Linked DNA regions of Pleomorphomonas sp. T1.2MG-36. The protein of the gene in region 2 interacts with the protein of the main gene of each other region in a pairwise test. Links are inferred from orthologs where the notes say so. Each region holds a gene or a part of one and is shown on either strand. Other genes may lie near its edges. The genes, in order: grpE and QQZ18_RS22845.

The links.
Region 1: the proteins of QQZ18_RS22845 (region 2) and grpE interact in binary tests that used the Escherichia coli proteins (3 or more experiments, as listed by UniProt). The link is inferred for Pleomorphomonas sp. T1.2MG-36 from one-to-one orthologs.

What each region holds. Positions count from the first base shown.
Region 1 is NZ_CATNLY010000023.1:744,657-758,797, forward strand. Bases 1,217-4,097 are described here. They hold grpE (nucleotide exchange factor GrpE), read right to left. Parts: upstream 3,029-4,097; coding sequence 2,405-3,028; downstream 1,217-2,404. Other genes in these bases: lepA (translation elongation factor 4), read left to right, coding at 1,217-2,136; QQZ18_RS14875 (GFA family protein), read left to right, coding at 3,259-3,669; hrcA (heat-inducible transcriptional repressor HrcA), read right to left, coding at 3,739-4,097. Outside these bases: QQZ18_RS14860 (MarR family winged helix-turn-helix transcriptional regulator), read right to left, coding at 1-109; more of lepA, read left to right, coding at 331-1,216; more of hrcA, read right to left, coding at 4,098-4,809; tRNA (adenosine(37)-N6)-threonylcarbamoyltransferase complex dimerization subunit type 1 TsaB, read left to right, coding at 4,953-5,624; rimI (ribosomal protein S18-alanine N-acetyltransferase), read left to right, coding at 5,636-6,130; QQZ18_RS14895 (Fur family transcriptional regulator), read left to right, coding at 6,179-6,625; QQZ18_RS14900 (lysophospholipid acyltransferase family protein), read left to right, coding at 6,622-7,410; QQZ18_RS14905 (MaoC family dehydratase), read right to left, coding at 7,434-8,480; polA (DNA polymerase I), read left to right, coding at 8,762-11,746; cobO (cob(I)yrinic acid a,c-diamide adenosyltransferase), read left to right, coding at 11,746-12,351; QQZ18_RS14920 (cobyric acid synthase), read left to right, coding at 12,351-13,820; adenosylcobinamide-phosphate synthase CbiB, read right to left, coding at 13,801-14,141. UniProt on the Escherichia coli protein: Participates actively in the response to hyperosmotic and heat shock by preventing the aggregation of stress-denatured proteins, in association with DnaK and GrpE. It is the nucleotide exchange factor for DnaK and may function as a thermosensor.
Region 2 is NZ_CATNLY010000053.1:24,837-39,088, forward strand. Bases 7,101-10,092 are described here. They hold QQZ18_RS22845 (Nramp family divalent metal transporter), read right to left. Parts: upstream 9,264-10,092; coding sequence 7,938-9,263; downstream 7,101-7,937. Other genes in these bases: QQZ18_RS22840 (peroxiredoxin-like family protein), read right to left, coding at 7,101-7,686; mntR (manganese-binding transcriptional regulator MntR), read left to right, coding at 9,501-9,950. Also shown: arabinosylfuranosidase ArfA, read left to right, coding at 1-249; QQZ18_RS22810 (hypothetical protein), read right to left, coding at 548-1,438; QQZ18_RS22815 (methyl-accepting chemotaxis protein), read left to right, coding at 2,022-3,707; QQZ18_RS22820 (BLUF domain-containing protein), read left to right, coding at 4,021-4,590; QQZ18_RS22830 (ABC transporter permease), read left to right, coding at 5,263-6,036; QQZ18_RS22835 (ABC transporter substrate-binding protein), read left to right, coding at 6,055-6,990; more of QQZ18_RS22840, read right to left, coding at 7,078-7,100; QQZ18_RS22855 (MATE family efflux transporter), read left to right, coding at 10,129-11,517; QQZ18_RS22860 (NAD(P)(+) transhydrogenase (Re/Si-specific) subunit beta), read right to left, coding at 11,590-12,984; QQZ18_RS22865 (proton-translocating transhydrogenase family protein), read right to left, coding at 12,995-13,465; QQZ18_RS22870 (Re/Si-specific NAD(P)(+) transhydrogenase subunit alpha), read right to left, coding at 13,491-14,252. UniProt on the Escherichia coli protein: H(+)-stimulated, divalent metal cation uptake system. Involved in manganese and iron uptake. Can also transport cadmium, cobalt, zinc and to a lesser extent nickel and copper. Involved in response to reactive oxygen.

The DNA.
Region 1 (14,141 bases), on a different replicon or contig from region 2:
TCGGTGCGAGGGCGGCATCCCCGGAGAGCGTCGCATCCGTGATGGCCAGCGACAGGGCAGCAAACTTGTTCGACAGGTGCTTCTCCACGTTTTCCCTCGCCTCCGGCATCCGTCCCGACCTTACCAAAGGGTCTTCGCGTCACCGAAAATTCAACCATTTCTCATTGATAAACGAAGGCGATGACGGCTACCGCTCAGAAAAACACTTATCGCGTTCAAGACATAAGCCGTGCCGACCGGTCGCCGAAGCGAACGATGGCTCGGAAAACCTTGCTCCGGCCGGGCGTCAGGTGCTTGGCGGTGGGGCGGGGTAATGATATCTAGCCGGCCATGACGACAAAGCCGCTCTCCCATATTCGCAACTTCGCCATCATCGCTCACATCGATCATGGCAAGTCGACGCTCGCCGACCGCCTGATCCAGACGACGGGCGCCGTTGCCCAGCGCGACATGAAGGAACAGATCCTCGACTCGATGGACATCGAGCGCGAGCGCGGCATCACCATCAAGGCACAGACCGTTCGCCTCGCCTACAAGGCCGAGGACGGCGAGACCTACACGCTCAATCTGATGGATACGCCCGGCCACGTCGACTTCGCCTACGAGGTCAGCCGTTCGCTTGCAGCCTGCGAGGGATCGCTGCTCGTGGTCGATGCCAGCCAGGGCGTCGAGGCGCAGACGCTCGCCAACGTCTACCAGGCGATCGACAACAACCACGAGATCGTGCCGATCCTCAACAAGGTGGACCTGCCGGCCGCCGAGCCGGAGCGGGTCAAGAGCCAGATCGAGGACGTGATCGGCCTCGATGCCTCCGACGCCGTGGAGATTTCCGCCAAGACCGGGCTCAACATCGAGGGTGTGCTGGAGGCGATCGTCAAGCGCCTGCCGCCGCCCAAGGGCGATCCGGACGCGCCACTCAAGGCCCTGCTGGTGGACAGCTGGTATGACGCCTACCTCGGCGTCATGGTGCTCGTGCGCATCATCGACGGCGTGCTTCAAAAGGGCATGAAGGTCAGGATGATGCGGACCGGCGCCGTCTACGAGATAGAGCGCGTCGGCTACATGACGCCCAAGCTCGAACTCTGCGACAAGCTGACGACCGGCGAGGTCGGCGTCATCACCGCTTCGATCAAGGAAGTGGCCGATACCGCCGTCGGCGATACCATCACCGACGAACGGCGACAGACCACCGAGCCGCTGCCCGGCTTCCGTCCGGCGCAGCCCGTGGTGTTCTGCGGACTGTTCCCGGTCGACGCCGCCGACTTCGAAGACCTGCGCGCCGCCGTCGGCAAGTTGCGACTCAACGACGCCAGCTTCTCCTTCGAAATGGAAACCTCGGCCGCGCTCGGCTTCGGCTTCCGCTGCGGCTTCCTCGGCCTGTTGCATCTCGAAATCATCCAGGAGCGACTGGAGCGCGAGTTCAACCTCGACCTGATCGCCACGGCGCCGTCGGTCATCTACAAGATGACGCTGACCGATGGCACGGAGATCGAGCTGCACAACCCGGCCGACATGCCGGAGGTGACGCGCATTTCGGTGATCGCCGAGCCCTGGATCCGCGCCTCGATCATGACGCCCGACGACTACCTCGGCGCCATCCTGAAGCTTTGCCAGGACCGGCGCGGCATCCAGATCGACCTCTCCTACGTCGGCAGCCGGGCCATCGTGCAGTACGACTTGCCGCTCAACGAAGTGGTGTTCGACTTCTACGACCGGCTGAAGTCGATCTCCAAGGGCTACGCGTCGTTCGACTATCACCTCAGCGACTATCGCGAGGGCGATCTCGTCAAGATGCAGATCCTCGTCAACGCCGAGCCGGTGGATGCGCTTTCCGTGCTCGTCCACCGCAGCCAGTCGGAACGGCGCGGCCGTGCGATGTGCGAGAAGCTGAAGGATCTCATCCCGCAGCACATGTTCCAGATCCCGATCCAAGCGGCGATCGGCGGCAAGATCATCGCCCGCGAGACCATCCGGGCGCTCCGCAAGGACGTTCTCGCCAAGTGCTACGGCGGTGACGTGACGCGCAAGCGCAAGCTTCTGGACAAGCAGAAGGAAGGCAAGAAGCGGCTTCGCCAGTTCGGCAAGGTGGAAATCCCGCAGGAGGCCTTCATTGCAGCGCTGAAGATGGACGACTGAGCGAACACCAGCGGCAGGCCGTCCCCTTGGCGCGTCTGCCGCCGGGCTGGCAATGTCCCCCGCGTGCAACGCAGGGCCGTTCCGACATTGCCGCCCGAGGGCGACCATCCCCTCCTGGGGCCTTGCGTGACGCTAGACGCGATGGCGCGCGATTGCCAGTCCCTTTTACGTGAAATCGCGTACAGACCCGTCCGAAGTTCAAATAACGTTGAGAAAAGAAAAAGGGCGCCCGTTCGGACGCCCTTTCTGCTTTTGTTGCAGCTTCGGTTCACACCGTCTTGTCGACCTTGTGGCCGCCGTCGGCCGGCGTTTCGGGCTGAACGGCTGCTTCCTCGGCAGGCGCCGCCTTCGGGCCGCCGCGGCCGACGCCGACGAGGGCCGGACGCAACACCCGCTCGCCGATCTTGAAGCCGACCTGCATGACCTGCACCACCGTACCGGCCGGCACGCTCGGATCGGGGACTTCGAACATCGCCTGGTGGAAATTGGGATCGAACTTCTCGCCGGTCGGATCGACGCGGCTGATGCCGTGCTTTTCGAGCGCCTTCATCAGTTCGCGCTCGGTCAGCTCGACGCCCTCGACCAGCGAAATCAGCGCTTCGCCACCGGTGGCGCGCGCTTCGGCGTCGACTGCCGCGATGGCACGCGTCAGGTTGTCGGCGGCGCCGACGATGTCGCGGGCGAAGTTGGTCACCGCATAGGTGCGGGCATCGGCGATCTCGCGCTCGGTCCGGCGGCGGAGATTCTCCATGTCGGCGAGGGTACGGAGGAGCTGATCCTTGAGATCGCCCGCCTCCTTTTCGAGGGCGGCGATGCGCTGGAGTCCCTGGTCGACCACCGGGTCCAGTTCGGGGGCGGCCGGTTCGGGAGTCTGTGCTGTCTCGTCTGCCATCTTGTCCTCATACTGTCTGAAAGCGGCTGTCGCCGCCAAACGTGCTCCGGATTTGAGGGTTTCGGACAGGAAAATCAACCCTTGGCCCCGCTTTCCCTGCGCGCAGCCCTACAAGTATGCTTCCGCAGGCGGCGATGCTAGCCTTCGTCACGATAGGCGCCACGGACGGCTTCCGTCGCAGGGACGATATCGGCCGTCCATGACGGTGCCTTCCGAATGGGGAAAAGCGAATGGCTCAAGGACCAAACCGCCTTCGCGGCGAGTGCCTTTGTCGTCGGGTGGGCTACGAGGTGGACGACGCCTTCGAGTATGCATTGAACTGCCATTGCTCGAACTGCCGTCGTGCGACCGGAGCCGCCTTCAAGCCTTTTGCCGGCATTCGCGCGGAACAACTGGCCGTGGTGCGCGGCCGAGATGACATCATGCGCTTCGATGAAGGCAACCATGACGCCCATTGCGGCCACTGCGGCTCGCTACTCTATTCGCAGGTCCGCGACGGAGCCTATGCCCATGTCACCCTGGGCACGCTGGTCGACCCGCCGTCGATCCGGCCGACCGCGCATATCTTTGTCGGCTCCAAGGCCCCCTGGTTCGAGATCTCGGACGCGCTGCCACAGTTCGACGAGTTTCCAACCGACTGACCGCGCGCTCGGCTCTTGTTGCCAGGCGTCGTCTTGTCGCCTCTCGTTTCACTCCGGTCGAATGACGCTCTATCCAAGAAGACGGCCGACCACCCGGGCGGTGTAGTCGACCATCGGCACGACGCGAGCATAATTGAGACGGGTCGGGCCGATGACGCCGACGACGCCGATCACGCGCGCCTCGGTGTCGCGATAGGGCGACACCACAAGCGACGAGCCCGACAGCCCGAACAGCTTGTTCTCCGAGCCGATGAAGATGCGCACCCCCTCGCCGGCATCGGCCAGCCCCAGGAGCTCGATCAGGTCCTCGGAACTCTCAAGCTCGTCAAAGAGCGCCCGGATGCGCTCCAGGTCCTCGGCGGCCCGGACATCGTCCAGCAGGTTGGCTCGCCCCCGGACGATCAGCGTCTGGGGCCGGCTGCCGTCGGCATCCGCCCACGAAGCCAGACCGGCATCGACGAGGCGGGCGGTCAAGGTATCCAGTTCGAGCTTGCGCGCGGCGCGCTGGCGCTCGACCTCGGTGCGCGTTTCGCTGAGAGTACGCCCCCGAATGTGGGCGTTGAGATAGTTCGCCGCCTCCTGCAAGGCGGAAGCCGGCAGGTCCGGAGGCAGATCGACCAGCCGGTTCTCGACGGTGCCGTTGTCGCCGACCAGCACGACGATGCCGCGCGTCGGCTCGATGCGCACGAACTCGATGTGCCTGAGGCGCGGATCGGCTTTCTGCGTCAGCACCACGCCGGCGCCACGCGTCAACCCGGACAGCGTCTGCGATGCCTCCGTCAGCACGTCCTCGACGCTCTTGCCGGTACCCGACGCCTTGAGGCGGCCTTCGATTGCCGATCGATCGCCTTCGGTGAGGTCGCCGATCTCCAGCATGGCATCGACGAAGAAGCGCAGGCCGAATTCGGTCGGCAGCCGGCCGGCGGACGTGTGCGGCGCGTACAGGAGCCCCGCCGCCTCCAGATCGGACATGACGTTGCGGACCGAGGCGGGCGACAGCGGCGCGGCAAGAAGGCGCGATATGTTGCGGCTGCCGACGGGATCGCCGGTGTCGAGATAGGCCTCGACGATGCGACGGAAGATATCGCGCGATCGCGCGTCGAGTTCCCGCAAGCCGCCCTGTCCACCTGTCGTCACCACGATACCGTAGCTCCTTTACCATCAGGGCTAATCTGGCCATACCGACACGGCGACGCAAGCCCCGGAGACCGTTTGGCCGCGGGAAGGTGGACGACGTGGCATGGCTGCTCGACAGCGGCTGCGGGCCGGGATAAAGGGGGCCGATGCTGACGCTCGCGCTCGATACCGCCAACGACCGGGTTGCCGTCGCCCTCTTGGGCGATGGCAGGGAGACGGTGCGCGTCGAGGCCATCTCGCGCGGGCATGCCGAACGGCTGTTTCCGCTGATCGACGAAGTGCTGACCACGGCCGGCGTCGAGATCGAAGGCGTCGGGCGAATCGCCGTCAACGTCGGCCCCGGCAGCTTCACCGGCATCCGCATCGCCGTGGCGGCGGGTCGCGGGCTTGGGCTGGCCCTCGGAATTCCGGTGGTGGGCATCGACGCGCTTCGTCTCATCGCCGCGTCGCTCGAAGAACCGGCGGAGGGCCCCATACTGGCCGCCGTCGATGCCCGGCGCGGCGAGGTCTACGCCGCTCTCTACGACGCGAAGGGCGATGTGCTGGAAGCTCCGTTCGCCGCCGATGCGGCAAGCGTGCTCGCTCGGCTGGGCGCCCGCGTCGCCGTGATTGCCGGTTCGGGTGCGGCGATCCTTACTCATCAGGCGGCGACTTCCGGCTTGCGGGTACCGCCGGTCGACGCGATGACCGCGACGGATCCGCTGGCCCTGGCGCGGCTTGGCGGTCTTGCCGAGCCGGCCACCGCCCTGCCCCGCCCGCTTTATCTCAGGGCACCCGACGCCAAGCCGCAACCGCCGGTGCCCGGCCTTCTCGCATGATGTCCGACGCCATGAAGTTTTTCGACCTGATGCGCCTGTTCGCCGCCCCTCGTCCGATCTGCGAGCCCGGTCGCGTCGCCGATGCCGACGATCTTGCCGCGCTGCACGCCCACGCGTTTCGCCACGGTTGGCCGTCCACCGAGATGGAAGCGTTGATCTCCGATCCCACGGTGACGACGGTCGTGGCCCGCGAAGGCCGAACGCCCTTTACCCGTCGACCGATCGGGTTCGTCATGACGCGTGCGGCCGCAGATGAGGCCGAAGTCCTGACCGTTGTCGTTTCCCCGGCACGCCGCGGCCGTGGCGTAGGTCGGCTGATGATGGACGAGACGATCCGCCGCCTCTACTTCATGCGCATCGCCTCGCTGTTCCTCGAGGTGGACGAGAACAACGATTCGGCTCTCACTCTCTATCGACGTCTCGGTTTCCGGGAGGTCGGCCGCCGTGCCAACTACTACGCCGGGGGGACTGCGAACGCCCTTGTCATGCGAGCCGATCTCAAATAACCCATACTTGGCCGGCGACGGAGGCCAAGCAGTTCGAGGGTACCCGCGATGACCGAGGAAACCACTCCGCTCTCTTTGGAAGAAGCCTGTGCGGCGCGCGGCATGCGCATGACCGAGCAGCGGCGAATCATCGCGCGCGTGCTGGAGCAGGCCGTCGATCATCCCGATGTCGAAGAAGTTTACCGGCGCGCCTCGGCGATCGACAGCAACATCTCGATCTCCACCGTCTATCGCACCGTCAAACTGTTCGACGACGCTGGCATGATCGCCCGGCTCGACTTCCGCGATGGCCGTTCGCGCTATGAGCCGCTGCCAGACGAGCACCACGATCACCTGATCGACTTCCGCACCGGTGCGGTGGTCGAGTTCCACAGCGACGAGATCGAGGCTCTGCAGCGCGAAGTCGCACGCAAGCTGGGTTACAAGCTGATCGACCACCGGCTCGAGCTCTATGGCGTACCGCTCGATGAAGCCGGCAAGGAGGACAAGGCGTGAAACCAGGCCACGTCAGGGCGGCGATGACGCTGCCGCTGTTTTCCGTGGCCGCTTTCATTCTCGTCCTTCTCTATCTTCCGGCACGGCGTTTCCGCTGGCGTCTCGCCGGCTGGCTTCAGATGGTCTTTCACCGGCTGGCCTTATGGGCGCTCGGCATCAGGCTGCACGTGCGCGGTCGACCGGCAGCCGACCGCCCGCTGCTTCTCGCCGCCAACCATGCTTCGTGGATCGACATTTCCGCTTACAGCGCCGTGATGCCACTATCTTTCGTGGCCAAGCGCGAGGTCGGCACCTGGCCGCTGATCGGTTTCTTTGCCCGCTTGCAGCACTCGGTGTTCGTCGATCGGGCCCGGCGCGGCGCCACCGCCGATCAGGCGGACAGCATCGGCCGCCGACTGGCGGATGGCGACACCATCGTGCTGTTCCCCGAGGGCACCACATCGGACGGCAACCAGGTGCTGCCCTTCCGCTCGTCGCTGTTCGGCGCCGCCCGCACGGCCCTCGACGAGGCCGGCGTCGAAGCGGTTTTCGTGCAGCCGGTGGCGATCGCCTATACCCACATGCTCGGACTGCCGCTTGGCCGCTCGGGGCGCTCGATCGTATCCTGGGTCGGCGACCAGGACCTCGTGCCACACGCCAAGGATCTGCTCGCTGCCTCCGATTTCGATGTGAGCATCGTCTTTGGCGAACCGATCCGCTTCGATCGCGGCACCGACCGCAAGAAGGTTTCCCTTGAGGCTGAGAAGGCCGTGCGCCGGTTGCTGGCCGCCGAACTCAGGGGCTGATCGGCGGACCGGTCGAGCAAGCGTCAGCGCGGCATCAGCAGCCACATGTCGAGGTCGAGAACGACCGACGGCAGGTAGGCGCCACTGTCGTCCCGATCCGGGAAGTCGGTGGCCGGCTGATCGCGCGTACCGATCAGACGGACGCGGAGCGCGCCGAGATCGTCGCGGCCGTCAATCAGTTCCTTGCCGACGATGGTCGACCATGCGTGGATGATCGAGCCCGTGAACACCGGGCCGACATAGCGGCCGGCGTTGATGGCCGCGACATGGATGGCGTTGGCGAGGCCGTTGAACATCAACGCCCGGCCAATGGCCATGACCAGACCGCCAGACACCAGCCAGCGGCCGCGCGAACGCTCGTCGGAGAACGGCAGCGGATGCTGTCTGGCCGGGTTGCCGAAGAAGCGGGCGGCCATCATGGTCGTGCCCTCGTCCACGAGAGCGCCGTCGACATGATCGATACGCTCGCCGAGTTCGTAGTCGCCCCAGCGAAAGCGACTGCCGGACAGCCCGCTGTCCCAGGCGGAAAGATCGAGCACCGGCAGGCGAGCGCCGAGCGCATCGGCGGGGACCGCAGCCGGCAGCGGCGGAACCAGTTGCTCGGAGAACGGCTGCACGCCCTCCTCGGTCTTGCGCACCGTCTGCCAGCGGGCAAAGTCGATCACCTCGACCCCGCCCTCCTTGTGGCCGGTCGTTCGCAGATAGACGACGCCGGTGCGCCCGCCGGTGTCGCGCAGGCCGATCACCTCGGTCACCGCCGAGATCGTCTCGCCGGGGTAGACCGGCGCGAGAAACCGACAGCCGGCATATCCGAGGTTGGCGACGGCATTGAGGCCGACGTCCGGCACGGACTGGGCGAACACGACGTTGAAGACAAGAAGATCGTCGACAGGCGCCATCGGATGGCCGATGGCGCGGGCGAAGTCGTCCGAAGACTGCAGGGCGAAGCGGCTGGCTGTGAGCGCCCGGTAGAAGGCAACATCGCCGTCGGTCACTGTGCGAGGGCTGGCGTGACGAAAAACCTGCCCGACCCGGAAATCCTCAAAATACCGGCCGCCGCTACTCTTCATGGCTGCCCCCAACCCGCGAATCGCCGACCATGATGACCGGCAACGCCGAGGTGTCATCCCCGCCTATGGTCGGGGATGGATTGCAGACCGAGGCAAGGCGGCCGGAATGGCTCGAAATCCCGCGGCGACACCCATCCGGAAACCAGGCCGAGGCCTTGAAGCGCAAGCGCTGGTGGACATCGACCGGAAAGCGTCAGCAGCGACCATGGACGGCGACGGTGCGTCTTCACTTCCGGCGGGCGGGCGGGCATAGTCCCAACATGTCGAATGCAGAATCCCCCATGAGCCCCGCCTCGCGTCCGGTCCGGGCCGGCGACCACGTATTCCTGATCGACGGGTCGGGCTACATTTTCCGCGCCTACCACGCGCTGCCGCCGCTTACGCGCAAGTCGGACGGCGTGCCGATCGGCGCCGTCTCAGGCTTCTGCAACATGCTGTGGCGACTGTTGAAGGAAACCGAGCAGACCGCGATCGGCGTCCGGCCCACGCATCTCGCGGTGATCTTCGACGCGTCCGCCGTAACCTTCCGCAACGAGATCTACCCGCTCTACAAGGCGCAGCGCCCCGAGCCGCCCGCCGACCTCAGGCCGCAGTTCGGGCTGATCCGCGAAGCCGTCCGCGCCTTCAACGTGCCGTGCGTCGAGCAGCTTGGTTACGAGGCCGACGACCTGATCGCCACCTACGCGACGGAAGCGAAAGCGGCGGGCGCCGACGTCACCATCGTTTCCTCCGACAAGGACCTGATGCAGCTCGTCGGCGAGCGCGTCATGCTGCTCGATACGATGAAGGACCGCCGGATCGGCGTCCCCGAAGTGATCGAGAAATTCGGCGTGCCGCCGGAAAAGGTGATCGAGGTGCAGTCGCTCGCCGGCGACTCGGTCGACAATGTGCCGGGCGTGCCCGGCATCGGCCTCAAGACGGCGGCGCAGCTCATTCTCGAATACGGCGACCTTGAGGCTTTGCTGGCCGCCGCGACCGGCATCAAGCAGCAGAAGCGCCGCGAGAACCTGATCGCCTTCGCCGAGCAGGCGCGCATCTCGCATCGTCTGGTGACGCTGAAATGCGACGTGCCGCTTGAGCACTCGATCGATACGCTGGGCGTTCGGCCGATCATCGGCGAGCGACTTATCGCCTACGCCAAGGCCATGGAGTTCTCGGCCATCATTCGCCGGGTGTCCGAAGCGACCGGCGTCGAGCCGTCGAAAGTGGAGCCCGCCGTCGTGCCGGTGACGCACTGGCCGCCCGAAGGCGAGGTCTCGTCCGAGGCGGGTGAGGCGAAAGGGCCGGCAGCGACCGAAGACCTGCCCTCCTCTCCCGCCCTGCCCGACACGACGAACGAAGCGGACGCCCCTGTGTCAAGGGAGTTCACGCCGGCCGGCCGCGCCGCCGAGGCGCTGGCCCGGATGCAGGCGATTCCGGTCGATTATTCGGCCTACGAAATGGTGACCGATGTCGCCCGTCTCGAAGCCTGGGTGGCGGACGCCTATGAGGCCGGCCTCGTCGCCTTCGACACCGAGACTTCCGGTCTCGACCCCATGCAGGCGGAAATCGTCGGCGCGTCGCTGGCCGTCACGCCTGGCCGGGCGTGCTACATTCCCTTCGCCCACGTCTCTGGAGCCGGCGACCTGCTGGGCGGCGGGCTGGTGCCCGGCCAGATCGCCATTCGCGACTTCGTACGGGTCGTGAAACCGCTTCTCGAAGATCCGTCGGTCCTGAAGATCGGACAGAACGCCAAGTACGATTGGGTCGTCCTGAAGCGTCTCGGCATCACCGTGGCGCCGTGCGACGACACCATGCTGATCTCCTATGCGCTCGACGCCGGCCGCATGGGCCACGGCATGGACGAACTGTCGGAAGTGCTGCTCGGACACAAGCCGATCGCATTCAAGGACGTCTGCGGCTCCGGCAAGTCGATGATCACCTTCGATCGCGTGCCGCTCGACCGCGCCACCCAGTATGCCGCCGAAGACGCGGATGTCACCCTTCGCCTCTGGCACGTGCTGAAACCGCGTCTTGCCGCCGAGGGCATGACCGCCCTTTACGAGACGGCGGAACGGCCGCTCATCGACGTCATCGCCCGCATGGAAATGCGCGGCGTTTCCGTCGACCGCCAGATCCTGTCGCGCCTCTCGGGCGATTTCGCACAGTCCATGGCGGCCATGGAGGCCGGTATCTTCGAGGTGGCCGGGGAAACCTTCAACATCGGTTCGCCCAAGCAGATCGGCGACATCCTGTTCGGCAAGCTCGGCCTGGCCGCCGCCAAGAAAACCAAGACCGGCGCCTGGGCGACCGGCGCCGACGTGCTGGAAGACCTCGCGGCCGAAGGCCACGAACTGCCCCGCCGCATTCTAGACTGGCGGCAGCTCTCCAAGCTGAAGTCGACCTACACCGACGCGCTGCCCGGCTACATCCACCCGGAGACGAAGCGCGTCCACACCAGCTACTCGCTGGCCTCCACCACCACCGGCCGCCTCGCCTCGTCCGAGCCCAACCTGCAGAACATTCCGGTACGTACCGAGGAGGGGCGCAAGATCCGCCGGGCCTTCGTGGCACCGCCGGGCCGCAAGCTGGTGTCGGCCGACTACAGCCAGATCGAGCTGCGCGTGCTTGCCCACGTTGCCGACATCCCCGCGCTGAAGAACGCCTTTTCCGAGGGTATCGACATTCATGCCATGACGGCCTCGGAAATGTTCGGAGTGCCGGTCGAGGGCATGGACCCGATGGTCCGTCGCCGGGCCAAGGCAATCAACTTCGGCATCATCTACGGCATCTCGGCCTTCGGCCTCGCCAACCAGCTCTCCATTCCGCGTGAGGAAGCGAGCGACTACATCAAGCGCTACTTCCAGCGCTTCCCCGGCATTCGCGACTACATGGAAGCCACCAAGCGGCAGGCGCGCGAGAACGGTTACGTCACCACCATCTTCGGCCGCAAGGCGCACTACCCGGAGATCGGCTCGCCCAACCCGTCGATGCGGGCCTTCATGGAGCGCGCGGCCATCAACGCCCCCATTCAGGGATCGGCCGCCGACATCATTCGCCGGGCCATGGCGCGCATGGAGGCGGCACTGGCCGAGGCAAGGCTGTCGGCACTGATGCTTCTGCAGGTGCACGACGAACTGATCTTCGAGGTGCCGGACGACGAGGTGGCCGCGACCATCCCGGTGGTGCGCGCCATCATGGAAGGTGCCGCCGAACCGGCGGTCAAGCTCGACGTGCCGCTGGTCGTCGATGCCCGCGCCGCCCAGAACTGGGACGAGGCTCACTGATGGCCGACGCGGAGGCCGAACGCCATCGGGCGAAGATGGCGAAACGCAAGGCGGTGCAGGATGCCGAAGTGGCTTCCAAGACCATCGGCGAGAAGGGCCTCCTGATTGTCAACACCGGCCCCGGCAAGGGCAAATCGACGGCCGCCTTCGGTCTGGTCGTCCGCGCCCTCGGTCATGGCTGGAAGGTTGGCGTCGTCCAGTTCGGCAAGGGAGGCTGGGAGAGCGGCGAGCGACGCGTGCTGGAAGCGCTCCCCGGCGTGTCCTGGCACACCCTCGGCGAGGGTTTCACCTGGGAGACGCAGGACAGGGCGCGCGACGTCGCCGCCGCGCAAGCTGCCTGGGCAAAGGCAACGGAACTGATGGACGACCCGGCCGTCCGCCTGCTCGTGCTCGACGAACTCAACATCTCACTCCGCTACGAGCATCTGCCGCTTCTCGACGTGGTCGAGAAACTGAAGGCGCGGCGGGACAACCTGACCGTGGTCGTGACCGGACGCAACGCCAAGGCCGAGCTGATCGAGGCTGCCGACTGCGTCACCGAGATGGTCGCCACGAAGCATCATTTCGCAGCCGGCGTGAAGGCGCAGGCGGGGATCGAGTTCTGATGGTCAGCCGGCTGATGTTGCAGGGGACCGGCTCGGACGTCGGCAAATCGCTGATCGTCGCCGGTCTCTGCCGTCTCTACGCCCGGCATGGCCTCAAGGTGCGCCCTTTCAAACCGCAGAACATGTCGAACAATGCGGCGGTGACGGTGGACGGCGGCGAGATCGGTCGAGCGCAGGCGTTGCAGGCCCGCGCGGCCGGCATCATGCCCTCGGTCCACATGAACCCGATTCTGCTGAAACCCCAGTCGGAGATCGGCTCGCAGGTGGTGGTGCAGGGGCGCGTCGTCGGCAACGCGCGAGCCCGCGACTACCAGGGCATGAAGCCGGAGCTGATGCCGGCGGTGCTCGACAGCTTCGCCCGCCTGTCGGCGGACGCCGACCTCGTGCTGGTCGAGGGCGCCGGTTCGCCGGCGGAAATCAACCTCAGGGCCGGCGACATTGCCAACATGGGTTTTGCGAGGGCGACCGACACGCCCGTCGTGCTGATCGGCGACATCGACAGGGGCGGCGTGATCGCCAGCCTCGTCGGCACCAAGGCGGTGATGGCGGAAGAGGACGCCGCTCTGGTGGCCGGCTACCTCATCAACCGCTTTCGCGGCGACGTTTCGCTGTTCGATGCCGGGCTTGCCGCAATCACGGAGCGTACCGGGTGGCACTCCTTCGGCGTGATTCCCCACTTCGCCGACGCCGGCCGACTGCCCGCCGAGGATGCCCTCGGGCTGAAAAGCCGCTATGAAGCCGAACGCGCGGAAGGCCGCAAGCGCATCGTCGTGCCTGTGCTTCCGCGCATCGCCAATTTCGATGATCTCGACCCGCTTCGTCAGGAGCCTGGGGTCGAGGTGATTCTCGCGCAGGCCGGTCGTCCGCTGCCGCCGGCCGAGCTCATCCTGCTGCCCGGCTCGAAGGCAACCATACCCGATCTTGTCGCGCTCAAGGCGGAAGGCTGGGACGTCGACATCCGGGCGCACGCCCGTCAGGGGGGCAAGGTCCTTGGCCTGTGCGGCGGCTACCAGATGCTCGGACGGTTGTTGCGCGACCCCGAAAGGGTCGAGAGCGACATCGAAGCCATCGAGGGCCTCGGCCTGCTCGACGTCGAGACCTCGCTGACCGGCGACAAGCGCCTTCGGGCGGTAAGTGGCCTGTCGATGCCCGATGCCACTCCATTTTCCGGCTATGAAATGCATGTCGGCGCAACCGTCGGACCCGACCGCTCCAGGCCGTTCGCCCGCCTCTCGGATGGCAGCGACGAGGGCGCGACGTCTCGGGACGGCAAGGTTGCCGGCAGCTACTGTCACGGCCTGTTCGCCGACGACCGGCAGCGGAACCGGTTGCTCGGGTGGATCGGCGCCGATTCGTCGTCGCTAGCCTACGAAGCGGAAATCGATCGGGTGCTCGACGGCCTCGCCGATCACCTCGCCGCCCATCTCGACATCGACGGCCTTCTCGACCTCAGCCGAAGGCGAGGATGACGAGACCGAGCCAGACGAGTGCCAACAGGGCGAAGATCAGCAACAGAGCCCGCTTGTAGAGCCTCAGCGCGCGGTCGATGTCATAGGCGTTGACCTCGGCGCGGCCGTCGCCCATCCACGCATCCTCGATCCGAGTGTCGCCATAGACCTTGGGGCCGTTGAGGCGCAGGCCGAGGGCGCCGGCCATCGCCGCTTCGGGCCAGCCGGCGTTGGGCGACTTGTGACGACGGGCATCGCGGTCGATCGCCCGGACGGCCGAAGCGGCCGAGGCGCTGTCGTCGGCAAGCGCGGCCACGACGATCGCCCAGGCGGTGAGGCGCG
Region 2 (14,252 bases):
TTCGCGCTCAACCGCAACCTCGCCGAGCCGATGGACCTCAAGGTCGAGCTGCGCGGCTTCGGCGGCACGCGCGAAGTGGTCGAGGCGCTGCAGGTCTCTCACCCCAACATGAAGGCGGTGAACACCAAGGACGCTCCGAACACCGTGGCCCCGGCGCCGATCAAGTCGGTCAGCATCGACAAGGACACGCTGACCGCCAAGCTGGTGCCCGGCAGCTGGAACGTCATCGTCACCAAGCCGAAGGCCTGACCCAGCCATTGAGACGGGTGTGTGGCGGCCTCTTCCCGGGTCCGCCGCACCTTTCCGGCCCGGTCGTCCGCCCCGCATTCCTCCACCCGGCGGCCACCGAGCCACCCCGCATGAACGCCGCGACGCCCCCCGTCGCGGCGTTCGTTGCTTTCCGGGTCCGGAGCGCCGTCATACCGCTTCCGTCAGGTTTCGCCCTTCCGGGCGGAAGCTGACGGAAACGGAAGCGCCCGACCGGGCGCCGGCCGGTCAGGCCGAAACCCGTTTGAGCTGGATGAGTCCAGATCAAACGGAACGGGCATCAGTCGAGGAAATGGAAGACGACGTAGTGATCGATCGGCTCGATCACCACAGTGATATTCTTGGACTTCTCCTTGTCGCGGAAGCCGATGATCGTCTTGCCCAGCGTGGTCTTGGGCTCGCCGATCTGTTCCCACTTCCTGACGGCCTGAACCCAGGCCCTGAGGTCGCGCACCGTCGACACAGGAAGCGCGTTGTCATCCATTCCCAGCATCGAGCGCGCCCGGCTGTTGGCAAGCAGGATGACGGCATCTTCGAGGGTTTTCTCCTCGCCGATGGTCTTGGCGGCGGCAACCATGCCGATGGCCGACCTGTCGAAGGCGGCTTGCAGGATCTCAAGCTTGTCGTCGAGCGGCTCCGAATAGAGCAGCAGAAACTTGGAGGCCTGCTTCTCGTCCGAGACCAGCGGCAGCACGATGCGTTCCCAGCGGACGTGGCGAGCAGAGAAATCGGTGCGGAACTGCAGGTAGCGCGGCCGCATGTCGGCGGCAGCGGCATTGTAGTGATGGCGGAAGGACAGGCTCATGTTGCCGGGAATGGACGACAGGAGGGCGCCCCGGAACACCTTGCCGTACTCCAGGACCGAGCGCGGGCCTTGATGGACGTAGATGAAGTCGTCGTCCTGCTGCAGGAGCAGCATGGCGTCGTCGAGGTGGGCTTCTTCCTCGAAACCGTAAAGGTCTTTGAGCAGTGGCGGCGCACCGGCAGTCCGGCTCGCCTTGATCCAGTTCTCGAGCCGGCTGCGCAGGAACAGCGACCGGCAGATGCCGAACACCCCTGTTCCTTCCCAGACCTGGATTTCCGAGCCGCCCAGCCGCGTCAGATCCAGCCGGGCCGCATGCACGGCCGAGCTTTCCGGCGTCTGGCGGCGATAGAGTTCCGTGTTCCGCATTTCTAGCTCCTGAAATATAGATATCGTCGTGAACTTAAATTTTCATGAACCAGAGATTGCATAGACGCCATCAATAACCATCAGAAAATCGGCATGTCCACGGGCCGTTTTCAAAACAAAGGACGGCTGACGAGATACGAGCGCAAAGTAATCCGCAGGTCTTTCCTCAACCATCCCGCGCAAAACCCGTAGCGAGTAATCGGGCGGAGGGACGACGAAGCGCCGCTGTTCATCAGTCCTCACCGCATGACGATCGATGGGAGAAAGGCGCGCCTTTTTGACCTTCCCACACGGCGCAGCCTGTCCCCGGCTTATCTTCCGGGATTCGCTGGAACCGGCGGCGAAAACACCGCGAGGCGGCCAGGTATTTACCATTGAGAACAATTAAAGCGGCGGCGTCATCTGCGATGCCTAGTCAATTCATACAATAGACCTGCGATTTACATCATCAGGGATTCCATCTGAACAGATCTATCGATCACGTTGACTTGGCGATTTCTACCACCACCGGTTCTCATTTACTCGATGTTCTCAATTTTGACTTACAACAGGCGGCAATGGAAATCCTTCTCAGGACACAGACATGCAGACCATACGCGGCCGCCTGATCGCCATCGTCGGCGTTCTCTGTCTCAGCTTCATCCTGCTCGCCGTCTACTCGGTGGTTCAGTTCCGTTCCACCCTCTACACCGATACCGACCACCGCCTGCAGAACATGGTCGACAGCGCCTACAGCATCTTCGACGGTTATCAGGAGCGGGTCGCCAAGGGCGAGCTGTCCGAAGAGGACGCCAAGGCCCAGGCGCTCGCGGCCATCAAGTCGATGCGCTACGACGGCACCGGCTATTTCTGGGTCCACGATCTTCACCCAACCATGATCATGCACCCCACGGTGCCCAAGCTGAACGGCCAGGACCTCACCGACTACAGGGGCAACGACGGCATCGCCATCTTCGTCGGCATGAACGAGGCCATCAAGGCGGCGGGCGGCGAAGAAGCCGCCTACAGCTACCAGTGGTCCAAGCCCGGAGAGGACGCCGCCAAGCTGTTCCCGAAGCGCTCCTTCGTCAAGCTGTTCAAGCCCTGGGGCTATGTGATCGGCACCGGCCTCTACGTCGACGACCTCGACGCCAGAACCTTCCGCCTGACGGCCATTCTCGCCGGCATCTGCGTCGTCCTTCTGGTGGTGGCGGCCGTCCTCGCCATCCTCATCATGCGCTCCATCCTGTCGCCGCTGGCCAAAGCCGTCGGCGAGTTGCGCACCCTGGCGACCGGCAACACCGACGTTTACCTCGATCAATCCGGCGGACTGAAGGAAATCGCCGCCATGCGGCACGCCGTCGCCTATTTCCGCGACGCCATCATCGAACGCAAGAAGCTGAGCGACGAGCAGGAGCAGGAGAACCGCAAGCAACGCGACCGCCAGGAGCGCGTCGACACGCTGGTCGACACCTTCCGGGGCGAGATCACCGGATCCCTCGGCACGGTGGTCAGCACTGCCGGCGCCATGACCAACACGGCGAACGCCCTCAACGGCATCGCCGATGCGACGTCGAGCCAGGCCACCGGCGCGGCATCGGCCTCGGAGGAAGCGGCCGCCGCCGTCGACGCCGTCGCCTCGGCCACCGAGGAACTGTCGGCCTCGGTGCGCGAGATCTCCCGCCAGGTGTCGCAGACCAAGGACATCGTCCACAGCGCCACCGACGCCGCCACCTCCACCAGCCAAAAGATCGACGGGCTGGTCAGCTCGGTCGAGCGCATCGGTACGGTGGTTCAGCTGATCTCCGACATCGCCGGCCAGACCAACCTCCTGGCGCTCAACGCCGCCATCGAGGCGGCGCGGGCCGGCGAGGCCGGCAGAGGCTTCGCCGTGGTCGCTTCGGAAGTGAAATCGCTCGCCTCCCAGACCGCCCATGCGACGGACGAGATCTCCGAGCAGATCTCCAACGTCCAATCGTCGACCGCCGAGGCCGTCGAGGCGATCCGCCAGATCACGGAGATCATGACCGACATCGACCACAGCACCACGGTCATCGTCACGGCCGTGGAGCAGCAGGGCCTCGCCACCCAGGAAATCTCCCACAACATCACCGAAACGGCCAACGGCGCCAAGGACGTGGTGCGGGCGATGACCGAAGTGTCCGGCCGCGTCGGCGAAACCCTCCGCTGCGCCACCGACGTTCTCGACGCCTCGAAACTGGTCACCGACCGCTCGGGCGACCTGCGCAAGACGGTGGAGCGGTTCCTGAGGGATGTCGCGGCGGCGTGAGGGCTAAAGTCTCATAAATGAGGGGCTGTCATTCCTCGGGAGGCAGCCCGCTCTGTGCTCACGGTTGTCCAATCGCCTGCGGGCTCCGTGGAAATCGACCAAGCTTCGGCAATCAGCCGTAAGTGTAGCAGCACTACATTATTTCCATCCTGAGGCACCCATCAGCAGTTTTCACAGGCAACTTAAGCACCGTTTACCAAAAAAAGGAGACAGTCCTCTCGATTCAGCAACACGATCGTTTCGTTAATTATTGTGACGCCAAACACCATCTAAATTTTAAAGCGACCAGAGAAATATACTGGAGCTTTATAGCATGCTATCTCGCCTCGTATTGTACGGCCGTACCAATATGAAAGTCGGCGAGTCCGCCGGAGCGATCAAAAGCATTCTAGCGGCTGCAAGTGACTACAGCCCTGCCTCCGGACTGACCGGTGGCCTCGTCTTCAACGAAAAATACATGATGGAGGCTGTAGAGGGCGCTCGAGATCAGGTCTCGAAAAGGATACACTCGCTTTTTGAAGATAAACGGTTTGAAGAGATAACAGTTATTGCATTGAGCGCAATTGATAAACGTATTTTCGAAGGCTGGGCTGTCGGGTACGCAGGACGGACGATCGATGCCGAGCGGCTTTACCTAAAATACTGCCCAACGGTAGATATCAACCCGGCAAACATGTCCGCAGTTGGGGTTCTCGACTTCATCAGAGACTTCTGCGCTCTCGACACACTATACGTACAGCGCACTGGCCTTGCTGAACAGCGAATGTCTATTCCGCAGGCACCACAGCAACGGCCATCTTCTCCCAGGCAGGACTCCGGGATTGAGACCATCAAGATCGGGACCAATAGGCCGCTTTCTAACAAGCCAGCTGGGAACGCGTGAAGGCGCCACAAAGCGATATGCAAATAAGGTGTATCACCTTGGGCTCATCAACCAACGCGCCGTACAATGACATCGGCCACCCGTGACGGTCATCATGGCCGAACGGACTGCAATGAGCTGAGCTATTGTTTTTTTGGCACTCCCAACCGGAATCGAACCGGTGTTTTCGCCGTGAGAGGGCGACGTCCTGGACCGCTAGACGATGGGAGCGCGGTACGCTCTGAAAGCGTGGGGCGGATATAGCGAAGCCCCTTGGAGAGCGCAAGGGGGAATTTCATTTTCCGGCTCGGCTTTTACGGAGCCCTGGGGGCAGCCGCGCGCCATTGGCGGAAAGCCGCCCTCGCACCCGGGTGGGGCCATGTCGCCTGTCCGTCTCCTACCCCGCGGGGACCCCTCTCCGATCCCGCCGTCGCGACCCGTCCGTCCCTACGCTCTGGACATCGGCGTCCCGGGCGGTCATAACTGTCGCCGTTCCGAGGGGTGTCCTCCATCCGGGAGGGCTGAGATGATCCGCAAGGCGGATCGAACCCTTCGAACCTGATCCGGGTCATACCGGCGAAGGGACGGAACCTCATGGCCTAAGCCGCGTCGCACGCGGCACATCCAGCCATGTCTCCCCCAACGCCGCTGGCCTATTCGCCCGTCCGGGCGCGGTGTGCGATGGGGATGAAGATGCAGCCGAAGACGATGCTTGCCGCCGGTCGCGGCGTCGCCATCCAGGCGCTGGTGTCGTTCGGCGCCGTGCTGGTCTTGTGGCAGGTGGCGGCGACGGGCCTCGCCCTCCCCGCCTTCCTCCTGCCCTCGCCGGGCGACGTGGTCGCCGCCTATGGCGCCTATGGCTCGCGCCTTCTGACGGAAGCCGGCATCACGCTGATCGAAACCCTGCTCGGCCTTGCCGCCGGCATCGCCTTCGGCCTTCTGGCCGGGCTCGCCGTTTCCGCTTCACCGCTCGCCAACCGGCTGCTGTCGCCGCTCCTGGTCGTCAGCCAGGCGTTGCCGGTGTTCGCGCTGGCGCCACTCCTGGTGCTGTGGTTCGGCTTCGGCCTCGCCTCCAAGGTGGTGATGACGACGTTGGTGATCTTCTTCCCCGTCGCCTCGTCCTTCGCCGATGGCCTTCGCCGCACGCCGCCGCACTTCCTTGACCTCGCCCGCCTCAACGGCGCCGGCGCCTTCCGCACGCTGCGGCTGATCCGCGTGCCGGCCGCCCTGCCGGCGCTGGTCACCGGCATCCGCGTCGCCGCCGTCTACGCGCCGATCGGCGCGGTGATCGGCGAATGGGTTGGCGCCTCGCGCGGCCTCGGCCTGCTGATGGTGCAGGCCAATGCCCGCATGCAGACGCCGCTCCTGTTCGCCGCCCTCGGCGTGCTCGCCGCCGCCACGCTGCTTCTGAAGATCGCCGTCGACCGGCTGACGCTTCGCCTCATCCCCTGGATCGAAAAAGACTGACCTTCGAAAGGACCCGTCATGCGCCTTCTTCCCGCCCTCGCCGCCGCCCTGATGTTCGCCGCCACCCCGGCGTCGGCCGCCGAAAAGCTGTCGGTGATGCTCGAATGGTTCGTCAATCCCGATCATGCGCCGTTGGTGATCGCCAAGGAAAAGGGCATGTTCTCCGCCCACGGCCTCGATGTCGACCTCGTCGCGCCGGCCGACCCGTCGTCACCGCCGCGCCTCGTCGCCGCCGGTCAGGCCGACGTGGCGCTGCACTACCAACCGAGCCTCGACCTCGACGTCGATGCCGGCCTGCCGCTGGTGCGCTTCGGCACGCTGATCGAGACGCCGCTCAACACGCTGATCGTCCTGAAGGACGGCCCGGTGAAGTCGCTGGCCGATCTCAAGGGCCGCAAGATCGGCTATTCGGTGTCCGGCTTCGAGGATGCCATGCTCGGCCAGTTCCTGAAGACCGCCGGTCTCGGCGTCGGCGACGTCGAGCTGATCAATGTCAACTTCGCGCTGTCGGCATCGCTGCTCGCCGGCCAGGTCGACGCAGTGGTCGGCGGTTATCGCAACTTCGAGCTCAACCAGATGAAGATCGAAGGGCACGAGGGCCTCGCCTTCTATCCGGAAGAGAACGGCATGCCGGCTTACGACGAGCTGATCTACGTGACGCGCAAGGATCTCGTCGGCGACAAGCGGCTGCCGGAGTTCCTCGCCGCCGTCGAGGAGGCGACCATCTACCTCACCAACCACCCGGACGACGCCTGGGCGATGTTCATCAAGGCCTACCCCGACCTCGATGACGAGCTCAACCGCCGCGCCTGGGCCGACACGCTGCCGCGCTTTGCCAAGCGCCCCGCCGCGCTCGACGCCGGCCGCTATGCCCGCTTTTCGCAGTTCATGAAGGACGCCGGTCTGATCAAGACGGTGAAGCCGGTCGAGGACTACGCGGTGGAACTGCGCTGACCGTCTGCGCGCCGAAAACAGAACCGCCCGGAAGCAGTCTCGGCTTTCGGGCGCCTGTTCGACTGGACATGAGAGAAAGGCGCGGCTTCAGCCCTTGCAGACGGCGAGCTTGACCGGCTCCACGCAACCGCAATCTTCGCCGCGGCAGGCATCCTCATCGGCGCCGCCCGGTGGTTCGGAGGCGGTTTCGATGGCGAAGCGAATGCCGGCGATCACGTCGTCGATGCGCGGCTGGGCCACCGGCACCGTCTGGACGAAGCCGGCATAGAGGCGGCCGTCGGGCTTGATGAAGAACATGCCGGGCTCGACGAACCAGTTCGGCTCCTCGATGCCGTCATAGGACTTGCCCCGGCCCTCGCTGAGATAAAGGCCCCAGTCGCGCGCCTGATCGATGGTCAGGCCCCAGCAGACCGTCAGCTCGTCGAGGTGCCAGTCGCGCACCGTCCTCTCGGCACGCTCGCGGTCGTCGGCGGAGACGGCCAGCACGCGGACGCCGAGCTTGCGGAACTCGTCGTAGCGCGCCTCGTAGGCCTGGAGCTGCGTTTTGCAGAAACCGCAGTGCAGGCCACGATAGAACAGGACCAGCGTGAAATGCTGAGGCTTCTGGTCGCACAGCCGCCAGCACGGACCGCCGACGGTCTTCACCCTGAGCGGGGGAACCGGCTGGTTCGGAATGAGGCGGGCGGGCATGGACATCGGAACGCGGCACTCGCAGGGCTCGTCGCAAGACTATACGACAGGAATGGCGGAGATCGCCACTCTTCTTGACACCCCTAATCTGCTTATTGTGCGTTCACAGGTTAAGAAGTCCACCATCACGATTCGCGGAGGTAGCCGAAAGTCTCGTAGATAGAGGGGCTTCTCGTGCTCCTTAGACCCATTTTGAGGAACAAAGCGCCTCGGAATGGGCAATCGGGCCGCCTCGGCGGCCCGGCGCGCCGCTCCGATCAGCCGGCGAGGCCGGGAATTTCCAGGCCCAGCGCGCCGGCCACCAGCACGGCGTTGAGCGACAGCACCAGCACGGTGGCGGCGATCGCCAGGGCGTCGGTCAGCCGGCCATTGGCATAGGAGCCCATGATGTCGGCCCGGCGGGTGAGCAGCACCAGCGCGATCATCGGCACCGGCAGCGACAGCGACAGCACCACCTGGCTGATGACCAGCGCGTCGGTGGCATTGACGCCGGCGGCGACCACGGCGAAGGCCGGCACCATGGTGACGAGGCGGCGGACGAACACCGGGATCTCCATGCGGACGAAGCCCTGCATGATCATCTGGCCGGCCATGGTGCCCACCACCGACGAGGAGATGCCGGAGGCGATCAGCGACACCAGGAACACGCCAGCCGCGGCGGCGCCGAGCAGCGGGGTCAGGGTGTGATAGGCGGTCTCGATCTCGGCGACGTCGCTGTGGCCGGCGTGGAAGGCCGAGGCGGCCATCATGACCATGGCGATGTTGACGAGGCCGGCGACGGCCAGCGCCGCCACCACTTCGATGTTGGAGAACTTCAGAACCTTGCGGCGCTCGCCCTCGTTGCGCACCGGGACGCGGTGCTGGGTGAGGCCGGAGTGCAGATAGACGGCGTGCGGCATGACGGTGGCGCCGATGATGCCGACCGCAAGGGTCAGCGCGCCGGCATCCGGCAGAACCGGGGTGACGGCACCGGCGGCGGCGGCCGACCAGTCGATCGGGGCGATCAGCATCTCGATCAGGTAGCTGACGCCGATGACGCCGACGAGCCCGCCGATGATCAGCTCCATCGGCCGGAAACCGCCGCGATCGAACATCAGAAGCGCGTAGGTGACGAGCGCGGTGATCACCATGCCGGTAAAGAGCGAGGTGCCGAACAGCAGCGACAGGCCGATGGCACCGCCCAGGAACTCGGCGAGGTCGGTGGCCATGGCGGCGATCTCGGAGACGATCCACATGAAGATCACCACCGGGAAAGGAAACCGGTCGCGGCTCATTTCGGCGAGGTTGCGACCGGTGACGATGCCGAGCTTGGCCGACAGCGCCTGGAACAGCATGGCGACCATGTTGGCCATCACCACCACCCAGATCAGCGCGTAGCCGTAGCCGGCGCCGGCCCCGATGTTGGTGGCGTAGTTGCCGGGGTCCATGTAGGCGATGGAGGCGATCACCGCAGGACCCATGAAGGCCAGCATGGCCCGTGGTCCCTTCAGCCGTCCCGCCAGCGCTTCGGAGATCGCCAGCGACGTGCGGCTGGTCATTCCGGAGGGGGTAACGCTGACGGCGGACTGGGAGAGAGCGGACATGGGGGGCACCCGAAGTTTCCTATGCTTGGAAATATAGCATCGGCTACATTTCTGTCAAGCCAGATGCGACTGACTTGCAATAAAATCTGATGCCCCGCTTTCGGTTCCGCTGGGGATTTGCCCCTGATTGTCGATTGCAAATCGTAGCCGGGGCTGCATAGTGTGCCGCGACATTGAAGCGTCGCGGCGGCAAAGCTCGCGGACGGCTCAGGAAACAGGACCCGCGAAGGACAGGACATGTCGAGGGATGATCTTCCTCCCGGCCCCGAAACCGCCTCGGAGATGACCGACGCCGACCGCTTCACCAACGCTCGCGCCATCCGCTCGACGGCTCTGTTCGAGGACTACACCGAACTGATCGCCGACCTCATCGAGGAATTCGGCGAGGCTCGCATCACCGACATCGCCCGCCGGCTCGGCGTCACCCACCCCACCGCCAACAAGGCGGTGCTCCGCCTGAAGCGCGAGGGCCTGGTGATTTCCCGGCCCTATCGCGGCGTGTTCCTCACCGAAGCCGGCGCCGCCATGGCGCGCGAGGTCAAGGCCCGCCATCGCCTGGTGGTCCGACTGCTGATCGCCGTCGGCGTGCCGCCGGAAGCGGCCGAAATGGACGCCGAGGGCATCGAGCACTACGTCTCCGAGACGACCCTCAAGGCTTTCGAGGCCTACCTCGACGGCCGCGATTGAATTGGCATTGACAACCATTCCGCGAAGCTCTACTTCGGCGCCGGTTCCTGGCACCGGCCGCCCGCATGCCCTTGAGCATTGGTGAAGCCAGCTTTCTTGTCTCTATCGGTTTTTCGCACTCCGACGTGCGGCAACGCGGGCCCCTCATCTGTTTGCCGGAGTGAACCGGGGGCAAGTCATGTCCGAACAAGACCAAGCGCATAATCCCTATCTTCACGGGTCGCTGGCGCGCGTGTTCCTGCGCACAGCCGCACCCATCGTGCTGTTCATGGCCGTGAGCGGCCTCTACACCGTGGTCGACGCACTGCTGCTCGGCCGCCTCGCCGGACCGAAGGCGCTCACCGCCGTGACGCTGATGTTCCCGGTGATGATGCTGATCGTCGCCTTGCAGAGCATGGTGTCGTCCGGCATGGCGTCCATCATCGCCCGCGAGATCGGCGCCGGCGACATCCGCGCCGCCGAGGGCACGCTCAACGCCGCCAACCTTCTGGCCCTCGTCGTCTGCGGCGTGCTGATCCTGGCGCTGTTCTTCGTCGGCGGGCCGCTGACGCACGCCCTGTCGGAAGGCGACCCCGAGATCGCCCGCATGGGCTTCGAGTTCACCGCCATCATGGTGGTATTCTCGCCGTTCAGCTTCTTCCTGTCGATTCAGGGCGACGCATTGCGGTCGGAGGGCAAGGTCGGCACCATGGCCGCCGTCGCCATCGCCGTGACGCTGCTCAACATCGTCTTCAACTACATCCTGATCGGCCCGTTCGGCCTCGGCGTCGCCGGCTCGGCCGCCGGCACGGTGCTGGCTCAGGTGGTGGCGATCGCCGCCGTGCTGTTCCTGCGCCTCAGCGGGCGCACGCGGCTGCCGCTCTACGCCCACGGCACCGGCTCGTTTCTCGCCAACTGGAAGGAGATGCTGGCCCTCGGCGCGCCGCCGTCGCTCGGCCTCCTCGGCATCAGCCTGTCGAGCGGCATGATCATCGCCGACATCCAGCTCTGGCCGACCGCCGATCCGACGGCCACGGTCGCCGCCTACGGCGTGTTCACTCGCGTGTTGACCTTCGCCTTCCTGCCGCTGCTCGGCATCACGATGGCCTGCCAGTCGATCGCCGGCAACAACTTCGGCGCCGGCCAGCACGACCGGGTCAGGGCGACGCTGAAGATCGCCTTCTCCGTCGCGATCGTCTACGCCGCCGTCTTCGAGAGCATGTTCGTGTTTCTCGCCCGGCCGCTCGGCGCGCTGTTCGTCGATGACCCGCGGGTCATCGACGAGGTGGCGCGCATCATGCCGATCACCACCGCCACCTACGCATTCTCGGCGCCGTTGATGGTGCTCGGCGGCTACTATCAGGCGCTCGGCATGGCCGGCAGCGCGGCGATCCTCAACCTCGTCCGCACCTATGTCATCGGCCTGCCGCTGCTCGCGCTGCTACCGGTGGTGGCCGGCGAGTTCGGCATCTGGATCGCCTATCCGGTCGGCGACGTGGTGATGTGGGGCGTGGTGGCCGCCCTGCTGGTCTGGAACGCCCGCCGCCACCACCTCGCCTGGGGCATCTTCCACCGCGAGCCGGCGTGATCACGATACACGAAAAAGAAAGGGCCGCCGCGTTCACCGCGACGGCCCTTTTTTTTCACCTTGTCATGAGCCTCATTCGAGGTTCTTGACGATGGTCTCCACCATCTTCTTGGCGTCGGCGAACAGCATCATGGTGTTGTCGCGGAAGAACAGCTCGTTCTCGACGCCGGCATAGCCCGAGCCCATGCCGCGCTTGACGAACAGCACCGTGCCGGCCTTCTCGACGTCGAGGATCGGCATGCCGTAGATCGGCGAGGTCTTGTCCGTCTTGGCGGCGGGGTTGGTCACGTCGTTGGCGCCGATGACGAAGGCGACGTCGGCCTGCGCGAACTCGGAGTTGATGTCCTCGAGCTCGAACACCTCGTCATAGGGCACCGACGCCTCGGCGAGCAGCACGTTCATGTGGCCGGGCATGCGACCGGCCACCGGGTGGATGGCGTACTTCACCTCGACGCCCTCCGCCTTCAGCTTGTCGGCCATCTCGCGCAGCGCGTGCTGGGCCTGGGCCACCGCCATGCCGTAGCCCGGCACGATGATCACCTTGGAGGCGTTCTTCATGATGAAGGCAGCGTCCTCGGCCGAACCCTGCTTGACCGGCCGCTGTTCAACCTCGCCACTGGCCGCCGCCGTCTCGCCGCCGAAGCCGCCGAGAATGACGGAGACGAACGAGCGGTTCATGCCCTTGCACATGATGTAGCTGAGGATGGCGCCCGACGAGCCGACCAGCGCGCCGGTGACGATCAGCGCCGTGTTGCCCAGCGTGAAGCCGATGCCGGCCGCCGCCCAGCCCGAGTAGCTGTTGAGCATGGAGACCACGACGGGCATGTCGGCGCCGCCGATCGGGATGATCATGAGGCCGCCGAAGGCCAGCGACACCAGCACGATCAGCCAGAACACGAAGTGGCTTTCCGTGTTGACCAGCACCACCACCAGCACCACCAGCAGCGCCGCCAGCGCCGCGTTGACGATGTGGCGGAAGGGCAGGATGATGGGCTTGCCGCTCATCCGGCCGTCGAGCTTCAGGAAGGCGATCACCGAGCCGGTGAAGGTGATGGCGCCGATGGCGACGCCGAGGCTCATCTCGACCAGCGCCTGCCCGTGGATCGAACCGGGCAGACCGATGCCGAAGGCCTCCGGCGCATAGAGCGCCGCTGCGGCCACCAGCACGGCGGCGAGGCCGACCAGCGAGTGGAAGGCGGCGACCAGTTGCGGCATGGCCGTCATGGCGATCTTGCGCGCGATGTAGGCGCCGGCGCCGCCACCGATGGCGAGGCCGACGACGATCAGCGCATAGGCGCCGAAGGACGGCTTGATCGAGGCGAGCGTCGTGCCGATGGCGATCGCCATGCCGAGCATGCCGAGAAGGTTGCCGCGCCGGGCCGTCACCGGGCTGGAGAGCCCCCTGAGCGCCAGGATGAACAGCGCTCCGGAGATCAGGTAGAGGACGGCGGATATATTGGCTGTCATGTCCGTGTCCTCAGTGCTTTTTCTTGTACATGGCGAGCATGCGACTGGTGACCAGGAAGCCACCGAAGATATTCACCGATGCCAGGATGACGGCGACGAAGCCGAAGCCGCGCGACACGCCGGTGCCCGGCGCCAGGAACTCGACGCCGACGGCGAGCAGCGCGCCGACGATGATCACCGAGGAGATGGCGTTGGTCACCGCCATCAGCGGCGTGTGCAGTGCCGGCGTCACCGACCAGACCACGTAGTAGCCGACGAAGATCGCCAGCACGAAGATGGACAGGCGGAAGACGAAGGGGTCGATCACCCCGCCCGACAGGGCATGAGCGGCGGCGGCCGCCACGTCGGCGGTGGTGCCCGCCTGACCGGAGGCGACGGCATCGGCGGCGGCGTTGGCAGCGGCTTCGGCGGCGCGGGCGGCGTCGGCCGCCGCGCGCGCGGCGATCCGCGCCTGTTCAAGGGCCTGTTCGGCCGTGAGCATAGAGGACATCGGACGGGTCTCCGCGTCAGTTCAGAAAGGCGGGATGGATGACGGCGCCCTCGCGCGTCAGCGCGGTCGCCTTGACGAGTTCGTCGTCCCAGTTGACGGCCAGAACCTTGTCCTTCTTGTCGATCAGCGTCTCGACGAAGGCGAAGAGGTTCTTGGCGTAGAGCTGGGAGGCGGTGGCGGCGATGCGGCCGGGCACGTTCTTGTGGCCGACGATGCGGATGCCCTCCGGCGTCGTCACCACCTCGCCGAGACGCGCGCCTTCGACGTTGCCGCCACGCTCGACGGCGAGGTCGACCAGCACCGAGCCCGGCTTCATCGACTTCACCATGTCCGCCGAAACGAGGCGCGGCGCCGGCCGGCCCGGGATCAGCGCCGTGGTGATGACGATGTCCTGCTTCTTGATGTGCTCGGCGACCAGCGCTGCCTGCTTGGCCTGGTATTCGGCCGACATCGGCTTGGCGTAGCCCGCCGCCGTCTCGGCCTGCTTGAATTCCTCGTCCTCGACGGCGACGAACTTGGCGCCCAGGCTTTCAACCTGCTCCTTGGCGGCGGGGCGCACGTCGGTCGCCGTCACCACGGCGCCGAGACGCCGGGCGGTGGCGATGGCCTGAAGACCGGCAACGCCGGCGCCCATCACGAAGACGCGCGCCGCCGGCACCGTGCCGGCCGCCGTCATCATCATCGGAAAGGCGCGGCCATACTCGGAGGCGGCATCGATCACCGCCTGATAGCCGGCGAGGTTGGCCTGGCTCGAGAGAACGTCCATCACCTGCGCTCG